One region of the Pseudactinotalea sp. HY160 genome, then DNA from elsewhere that is predicted to be linked to it. Evidence: predicted binding sites of a transcription regulator. Region 1 holds the regulator's gene; the other holds the start of a gene.
The links. Region 1 encodes HspR, which represses chaperone genes until heat shock. Its sites were predicted from a motif close to AAGTTGAGTCNNNNNGACTCAACTT; they were not measured.
Positions count from the first base shown of each region.

Region 2: a site for HspR is predicted at 2,176-2,200, ahead of clpB (ATP-dependent chaperone ClpB). Genes of this name have one in related genera too.

Region 1 covers NZ_WHMT01000011.1:11,127-15,541, reverse strand. The annotation lists gene dnaK (molecular chaperone DnaK) at 1-235, shown strand, start outside; gene GCG21_RS11055 (nucleotide exchange factor GrpE) at 232-837, shown strand; gene GCG21_RS11050 (DnaJ C-terminal domain-containing protein) at 863-1,840, shown strand; gene GCG21_RS11045 (heat shock protein transcriptional repressor HspR) at 1,851-2,261, shown strand; gene GCG21_RS11040 (DinB family protein) at 2,334-2,906, shown strand; gene GCG21_RS11035 (family 20 glycosylhydrolase) at 3,221-4,415, shown strand, end outside.
Region 2 covers NZ_WHMT01000028.1:20,104-24,518, forward strand. The annotation lists gene clpB (ATP-dependent chaperone ClpB) at 1-2,126, opposite strand, end outside; gene GCG21_RS15495 (PIG-L deacetylase family protein) at 2,414-3,190, shown strand; gene GCG21_RS15500 (amidohydrolase family protein) at 3,214-4,415, shown strand, end outside.

The DNA of each region.
Region 1 (4,415 bases):
CAAGCTGCAGGAAGCGCTCAAGGGCGAGGACCTCGAGGCGGTCAAGACCGCCCAGAGCGAGCTGACCACCGAGTCCCAGAAGATCGGTGAGGCGCTCTACGCCGCCGGTCAGGCCGAGGGCGCGGACGGTGCGGCGGGAGCCGAGGGCGCGACGGGGGAGGCCCCCGCCGGTGGCAGCAACGATGACGACGTCGTCGACGCCGAGATCGTGGATGAGGACGAGGAGAAGAAGTGACCCCAGCCGATCAGGAGGAGCCGGTCATCCGTGACAAGCGGAAGCTGGACCCCGTGACCGGCGAACTTCGGGAGGGTGGCGCCGCCGCAGCCGGCGGCGCCACCGCCCCCGGGGCCGCCGGCGCGGAGGATGCCGCACCCGAGTCCGAGGAACTGGCCACCGTGCGGGCCGAGGCGCTCGACCTCGCCGACGACCTGGCGCGGGCGAAGGCCGACCTGTACAACCTCGACCAGCGATTCAACACCTACGTGCAGCGGTCGAAGGCCGATGCCGCCGACGCCTTCGGGCGCGGGCAGGCGGACGCCGTCGAGGCGCTCATCCCGGTGCTCGACGACATCGAGCTCGCACGCCGGCACGACGAGCTGCACGGCCCGTTCGCGTCGATCGCGGAGAAGCTCGAGACCACCTTGAGTCAGCGCTACCGCGTCGAACGGTTCGGGCAGGTCGGCGAGGAGTTCGACCCGACCGTGCACGAGGCGCTCATGCACCGCGCGAGCGAGGACGTCGCCACCGACGTCATCGACGTCGTGATGCAGCCCGGCTACCGCGTGGGCGACCGGGTCGTCCGGCCCGCGCGGGTCGGGGTCGCCGGACCGGAGTGAACGTGATGCGAGCAGGAGGTGGGGCATGACCGGCCAGGACTGGATCGAGAAGGACTTCTACGCCTCGCTGGGCGTGCCCAAGGACGCCGACGACGCCGCGATCAAGAAGGCGTACCGCAAGCTGGCGCGCCAGTACCATCCGGACCAGAACCCGGGTGACGAGGCGGCCGAGGCGAAGTTCAAGGAGATCGGCGAGGCGTACGCCGTCCTCTCCGATGCCGAGCAGCGCCAGCAGTACGACTCCCTGCGCGCCATGGCCGGGGGCGGACCACGGTTCGCCTCCGGCCCCGGCGGGGCCGCCGGCGGCTTCGAGGACCTCTTCGGCGGAATGTTCGCGGGCGGCGCGCACGGGGGGAGCCGCATGGGCTACTCCACCGGCGGCGGCGTCCCGATCGACGACCTCCTCGGCGGCCTCTTCGGAGGCGGCGGCGCGCCCGCCGGCTTCGGGGCGCAGCGGGGGGCCGACATGGCCGCCTCGACCACGCTCGGCTTCCGTGCGGCGGTCGAGGGCGCCCAGGTGGCGCTGACCATGAGCGGCGGCCGGACCCTCAACGTGCGGATCCCGGCGGGCGTGCACGACGGCCAGCGGATCCGTCTGCGGGGTAAGGGCCGCCCGGGCAGCGGCGGTGCACCGGCCGGTGACCTCGTGGTCACGGTCGCCGTCGACCCGCACCCCGTGTTCGGGATCGACGGCCGCAACCTGACGATGACGGTGCCGATCACGTTCCCGGAGGCGGTCAACGGGGCGAAGATCTCGGTGCCGACCTTCAGCGGCGAGCCGGTCCGGCTCAAGGTGCCCGCGGGGACCCAGTCGGGCACCCGGCTGCGCGTCAAGGGCCGGGGCGTGCAGTCGGCCAAGGGCGCCGGTGACCTGATCGTCACCGTCGAGGTGGCCGTTCCCCGGAAGCTGGGCAAGGATGCGGCGCGCGCGCTCGCGGACTTCGAGGCCGCCGGCGACGGCACCGACCCGCGGGTCGGCCTGGCCGAAGCGGCGCAGGCCTGAGGGTCGTCCCATGGCTCGCTACGACGCCCCGATCTACCTCATCTCGATAGCGGCCGACCTCGCCGGGATGCACCCGCAGACCCTGCGCAGCTACGACCGCCTCGGCCTGGTGGTGCCCCAGCGCACCGCCGGGCGGGGACGGCGGTACTCCCCGCGCGACGTCGACGTGCTGCGGGAGGTGCAACGGCTCTCGCAGGAGGAGGGCATCAACCTCGCCGGCATCAAGCGCATCCTCGAGCTCGCCGTCCGCAACGAGGAACTCGAGCTCGAGAACGCCCGGCTGCGGGAGCGGCAGGCGACCTCACAGCGGGTGTTCGCGGCGAGCAGCAGCGGCGACGTCGTGGCCCTCCCGCTCGGAACGCGGTTGCGGCGCGCCGAGGGGGCCTCGCGGGCCCTCGTCGTGTGGCGTCAGGGGCGCTGACCGCCCCGAGCAGCCCCGCCGTGCCCGCCCGTGCCCTACCGTGGCCGCGCCGATCGTTCTACGCTGGGCGGCATGAGCGCCGACACACCCCAGCACGCCCAGGGCCCCGAGGTCCCGGTCGACACGCAGGACTGGACCTGGGTGCTGAGCCGGACCTGCCCGGACTGCGGGCTCACGTCGGCCGACTTCGAGCCCGTTCAGGTGGCCGACGCGGCCACACGGATCGCCGCCGCGTTCGAGGGCCTGCTCACCTCGGGGAGCGCGGATCTGCACCGGCGCCCGGCACCCGGGGTCTGGTCGCCGATCGAGTACGCGGCCCACGTCGCTGAGGTGTGTCAGGTGTTCGACCGCCGACTCGGCCTCATCCTCATCCGGGTGGACCCGGAGTTCCCCGACTGGGACCAGAACCGGGCGGCCGTCGACGGCGGCTACGGCAGCCGCGCGCCGCGGGCCGTGGCCGAGGAGCTGCAGCACTCCGCGCACGCCCTCGCCGTCGCGATCCACGCCGTGCCGGCGAGTGAGTACGAGCGCACCGGCCTGCGCAGCGACGGCACCCGGTTCACCGTGGTCACCCTGCTGCAGTACGCCCTGCACGACCTCGTGCATCACTGGTGGGACGTCTCCGGGCAGCGCGCCATCCGTTAGCGATCGCCGCGCCGTCGCCGCTGTCGATCCCGTGCCGTCGCGCGCGGATCCGCACGTGCGCGTGGACGGCGCCCGGTCCGGATCGCGTGCGCGTTGCGGTGGGCGGCCTCGCGGCGGACGGTAGGACGGTTGCGCCGTCGCGCCGGCGCGCCGGCGCATATGGTCGCGCCCGTACCCGCGACGAGTCCGCAAACGCTCGCGAACGCCCGTGGGTCACGGGCCGACTGCGCAGGTTGCATCGGTCATTCCTGAGCAGTTATGATCGTTTTAGATCGCGGCGCATCGTAGTGGCGCGCCTGAAACGGAGTTCTTCAATGACGAACCAGACACTTCGCGCGGAGATCGCTCATGGCCGCGCCTCGACCGTGGTGCTCGCGGCCACTGCGAGCCTCGCCCTCGCGGGAGCGATGGTCATCCCGGCGGCGGCCGACACCGGCGATCCCGAGAACCTGTCCCTCGCCTCGATCGTCACCGCCTCCGGCCAGGAGGTCGGTGACCGGTGGGGGCCCCGGCTGACCATCGACGGTGACCACGGGCCCGCGGAGAACCGCTCCGATCCCACCGTGCACAATGCGCCCGACTCCTCCCGATGGAGCGCGAACAACTCCGACGACGCGTGGATCGACATCCACTTCGCCCAGGAGTCCGCGGTCTCCGAGGTCGCGGTCGACTGGGGAAACACCTTCGGCGACCCCTATGCGCTCTCGATCTCCGAGGACGGGGTCCGCTGGGAGGAGATCGCGACCGGGATCACGGGTGTGCGCGACGGCATCGTGGTGACCGAGCTCGACGAGCCCGCGACCGGGAGCCACCTGCGCCTGCAGATCTCGGGCAAGAGCCAGCAGTGGGCGCTCGCGATATGGGAGATCGAGGTGCTCGGCACGCCGATCGGGCAGCCCCCGGTCGATGCGGTGCCGCTCGACGCCTCCCTCGTGCCGCTGCCGCTCGAGGCCACGGCGACCGGCGGCACCGGCTTCACCCTCGCGGCGGACTCGTGCCTCTCCCTCTCCGACGCCTCCCTCGAGGCGGTCGCGGACCGGCTCCGGGAGGCCATCGGCACTTCGACCGGGCTCACCCTGCCGACCGGGCAGGACTGCGCCGTCTCCCTGGCCATCGACGAGTCGCTGAGCGTGGGAGCGGGGCGGGACGAGGAGGCGTACACCCTCGACGTCGACGAGAACGGCGTGCGGATCGTCGCGCACAGCCCCCGAGCCGCTCTCTGGGCCGTGCGCACGCTCGTGCAACTCCTCGGACCGTGGGCCCAGGCCCCCGTCGCCCTCGACGTGGCGCCGACGCTCGAGGCGGTGCACATCGAGGACGCTCCGCGGTACGCCTGGCGCGGACTCATGCTCGACCCCGCGCGCTCGTTCTGGCCGGTCGAGGAGGTCGAGGAGCTGATCGACCTCATCTCCCAGTTCAAGCTCAACGTGCTCCACGTCCACCTCTCCGACGATCAGGGCTGGCGGATCGCGGTCGACAACGAGGGCCGCGCCGACGCCGACACGATCG
Region 2 (4,415 bases), on a different contig from region 1:
TGGCCGTCGGTCAGGCGGCCGTCGTCGAGGACCTGGAGCAGGATGTCGAAGACCTCCGGGTGCGCCTTCTCCACCTCGTCGAGCAGCACGACCGAGTAGGGACGGCGTCGCACGGCCTCCGTCAGCTGCCCGCCCTCCTCGTAGCCGACGTAGCCGGGTGGCGCCCCGACGAGGCGCGAGACCGAGTGCTTCTCCGAGTATTCGCTCATGTCGATGCGCACGATCGCGCGCTCGTCGTCGAAGAGGAAGTCGGCGAGGGACTTGGCCAGCTCGGTCTTGCCCACCCCGGTCGGGCCGAGGAAGAGGAAGGAGCCCGTGGGCCGGTCGGGGTCGGAGATGCCCGCCCGCGATCGGCGGACCGCATCCGATACGGCCCGCACGGCGGCCTTCTGGCCGATGAGGCGCCTGCCGAGCGCGTCCTCCATCCGCAGCAGCTTCTCGGTCTCGCCCTCGAGCAGGCGGCCGGTCGGGATGCCGGTCCAGGCACCGACGACCTCGGCGACCTCGTCGGGGCCCACGTGATCGGCGATCATCGGGTCCTCGACCTGGCCACTGTGGTCGGCCTCCGCCCGTTCGGCGGCCTCGATCTCGGCCTCGACCTGCGGGATCTCGCCGTTCTGGAGCCGCCCTGCCTCCTCCCAGCGCCCCTCGCGCATGGCACCCTCGAGGGTGGTGCGCAGCTCGTCGAGCCGCACGCGCAGGTCGCCGATCCGGTTGTGGCCGGCCTTCTCGGCCTCCCACCGGGCCGTGAGGGATCGCAGCTCCTCGGTGCGGTCGGCCAGGTCTGCCCGCAACTTCTCCAACCGGGCCCGGCCGGCCTCGTCGGGCTCGGATTCGGTGAGGTAGGCCTCCTCCATCGTGAGCCGGTCGACGCCGCGGCGCAGTTCGTCGATCTCGACCGGGGAGGAGTCGAGCTCCATCCGCAGCCGGGAGGCGGCCTCGTCGACCAGGTCGATCGCCTTGTCCGGCAGCTTCCGGCCCGTGATGTACCGGTCCGAGAGGGTCGCGGCCGCCACGAGTGCGCCGTCGGAGATCGTGACCTTGTGGTGCGCCTCGTACTTCGGTGCGATCCCGCGCAGGATCGCCACCGTGTCCTCCACCGACGGCTCCCCCACGAACACCTGCTGGAATCGCCGCTCGAGGGCCGGATCCTTCTCGATGTGCTCGCGATATTCGTCCAGGGTCGTGGCCCCGACCATGCGCAGTTCGCCCCGGGCGAGCATGGGCTTGAGCATGTTGCCGGCGTCCATCGCGCCCTCGCCGGTCGCGCCGGCTCCGACGACGGTGTGGAGCTCGTCGATAAAGGTGATGATCTCGCCGTCGCTCGAGGCGATCTCGGCGAGCACGGCCTTGAGGCGCTCCTCGAACTCGCCTCGGTACTTCGCCCCGGCGACCATCGCGCCGAGGTCGAGGGCGATGATGCGCTTGTCGCGGAGGGATTCGGGCACATCGCCGTTGACGATGCGCTGGGCGAGGCCCTCGACCACGGCCGTCTTGCCCACGCCGGGGTCGCCGATGAGGACCGGGTTGTTCTTCGTGCGACGCGAGAGCACCTGCACCACGCGCCGGATCTCCCCGTCACGGCCGATGATCGGGTCGAGCCTGCCGGAGCGGGCGAACTCCGTCAGGTCCGTGCCGTACTTCTCGAGGGCCTGATAGGTGCCCTCCGGGTCGGCGCTCGTGACCCGGGTGTTGCCGCGGACCTGCGGGAGCGCATCGCGCAGGCCGTCTCGGGTGACCCCGAGACCGCGCAGCATCTCCCCGATCGGCCCGTCGGCGGTCATGCCGATGAGCAGATGCTCGGTGGAGACGAACTCGTCGCCGAGCGACGTGGCCTCCGAGCCCGCTGCGTTGATCACGCTCATGAGGGCGCGTGAGGCCTCCGGCTGGTTCACCGTGCTCCCGCTGGCCGTGGGCAGCACTGCCACCTGGGCCGCGACCCGTCGATCCAGCTCGGCGCGGTTGACGCCGATGGCATCGACGAGGGCACCGGCCACGCCCCCCTGCTGGGAGAGCAGGGCGGAGAGCAGGTGGATGGGTTCGAGCTGCGGGTGACCGGCGGCGACCGCCTGCTGCAACGCCGCGGCCACGGCCTCCTGCGACTTGGTGGTGAGTTTGGTGTCCATCGGACCTCCGTGAGAAGTGAACAGTGTGCTACTCGTCTCAACTCTGACAAAGTTGAGTCTATTCCACTCAAGTCCAGATCGGGAGGGTGGCGCGCGACGACTCGGGCGGATCGGGCTCGGCGCACGCCGGCCGAGGCGGGCCGGGTCGGCCGGCGTGCTCGAGGTCGAGCGGCTGCGAGGATCCCGCACCGACCCATTGCCTCCCCTGCCGTCGCCCCCTACACTCTGCGCACCGGCCGCCGACGGCACGGCTCCGGGGCCATGCCCGGGAACACGCTGGAGGAACCATGCCCGCTCACACGCTCCTCGTCGTCGTCGCTCACCCCGACGACGAGTCCTTCGGCTGCGGCGCGCTCATCGCGGGCGAGGCCGCGCGCGGGGTCGACGTCGTCGTCGCGAGCGCCTCCCGCGGGGAGTTGGGGGAGGACGCGAGCGGCCTGCACCCGAGCCCGGCGATGCTCGGCGCCGCCCGAGAGGTGGAGATGCGTCGCGCGGCCCGCGTGCTGGGCGCGAGCCGGGTGGAGATTCTCGGCCTGGGCGACTCGGGATGGGACGGTGAGGCCCCGTCCGGATCGATCGTCGCCGAACCCGAGCGCCTTCGCATGGAGCTGACGCGGCTGCTCGAGGCGCACCGGCCCGATGTCGTGGTGACGATGGATCCGAGCGGGTCCGACGGCCACCGGGATCACGCGGCCGTGGCCGAGGCGACGACCGCCGTTTTCGGCGACCGCGTGGACTGGCCGGCCGCCCTGTACCACTGGTGCATGCCCCATTCGATCATGGACGACTGGCTGCGCGAGATCGCCGCCGCCCAGCCGGACAGCGTGTACGCCGGCACCGACATGGGCCGGCCGGACGACCACATCACGACGATCGTCGACGGCACCGGCGTCGCGGAGCGAGTCTGGCGGGCGATCGCCGAGCACGCGACCCAGGACTCCCCGTTCGAGGCGATCTCGGCCGAGCTGGCCCACCGGTTCGTCGCCGTCGACCACCTCGTCCGGATCCACCCCGCGTGGCCCGGCGGACCGCACGAGCGGGCGTTGTGCTACCCGAGCCCGTAACCCGCTCGTTCTACCCTGGTCGGGTGAACCTGCATTCCGTGCGGCTCGCCGGCGGCACCGGCGATCTCGTCGACGTCACGCTCACCGCCGGCCGGGTCTCGGCCGTACGTCCGGCGGCTCGTCCCACCGATCGCGACGCCGACGGCGCCGATGGCGCGAGCTGGCACGGCGCCTGGGTGCTCCCGGGCCTGTGGGACCACCACGTGCATCCGGTCGACTGGGCCGCCAGCACGCACCGGCTCGACCTCACCGCCCACACGAGCGCCGACCAGGTGCTCGACGCCGTGGCGGGTGAGTTGCGTCGTCTCCACGCTCGGAGCGGCGGCCGGTCCGAGACGATCGAGCGACCCGGCGACTCTGGTGACTCTGGTGCCGCCCGCGACTCTGCAGGCTCTGCAGGCACCGGCAGCCCTGCCGGCCCCGACGAGCTCACCGGACACGGCCTGTGGCATTCGCGCTGGGAGCGCAGCTGGGGGGATCCGGACGGCCCGTCCCTCGCCGCGCTCGACGCGGTGACCGGGACCATGCCGACGACCCTCATCAGCGCCGACCTGCATTCCGCGTGGTTGAACTCCGCGGCGCTCGAACGCTACGGCCTGCCCCGATCCCCCTCGGGTCTCGTGGCCGAGACCGACTGGTTCGAGATCATGTCCCGCGTCGGCCGGGCGAGCGAGGCCACCCGGGACGCCCGCGTGATCGAGGCCGGTCGGGCGGCGGCGGCCCGCGGGATCGTGGGCATCGTCGACTTCGACCCGATCGACACCCACGCGGCATGGCGCCGGCGCGTCGCGGCCGGATTCGACTCCCACCGCGTGCGGGCGAGCGTGTGGCCGGACTTCCTCGACGCCGCGATCGCGGCCGGGCTGCGAACCGGCGACCAGCTCCCCGGGGCCGGGCCGCTCGTGCGCATGGGCTCGCTCAAGGTCATCTCCGACGGCTCCCTCAACACCCACTCCGCGTGGTGCCATGACCCGTATCCGGGCGGCGGTCGAGGCGCGGCGAACGTGAGTGGCAGCGAATTACGGACGACGATGCGCCGGGCCGCGCGAGCGGGTGTCAGCTCGGCGATCCACGCCATCGGCGATCGGGCCGTCGGTGCCGCGCTCGACGCGTTCGAGGCCGCGCGGGCGACCGGCTCGATCGAGCATGCCCAGCTCGTGCGCGACGAGGACGTGCCCCGGCTCGCCCGGCTCGGGCTGACCGCGAGCGTGCAGCCGCTCCACCT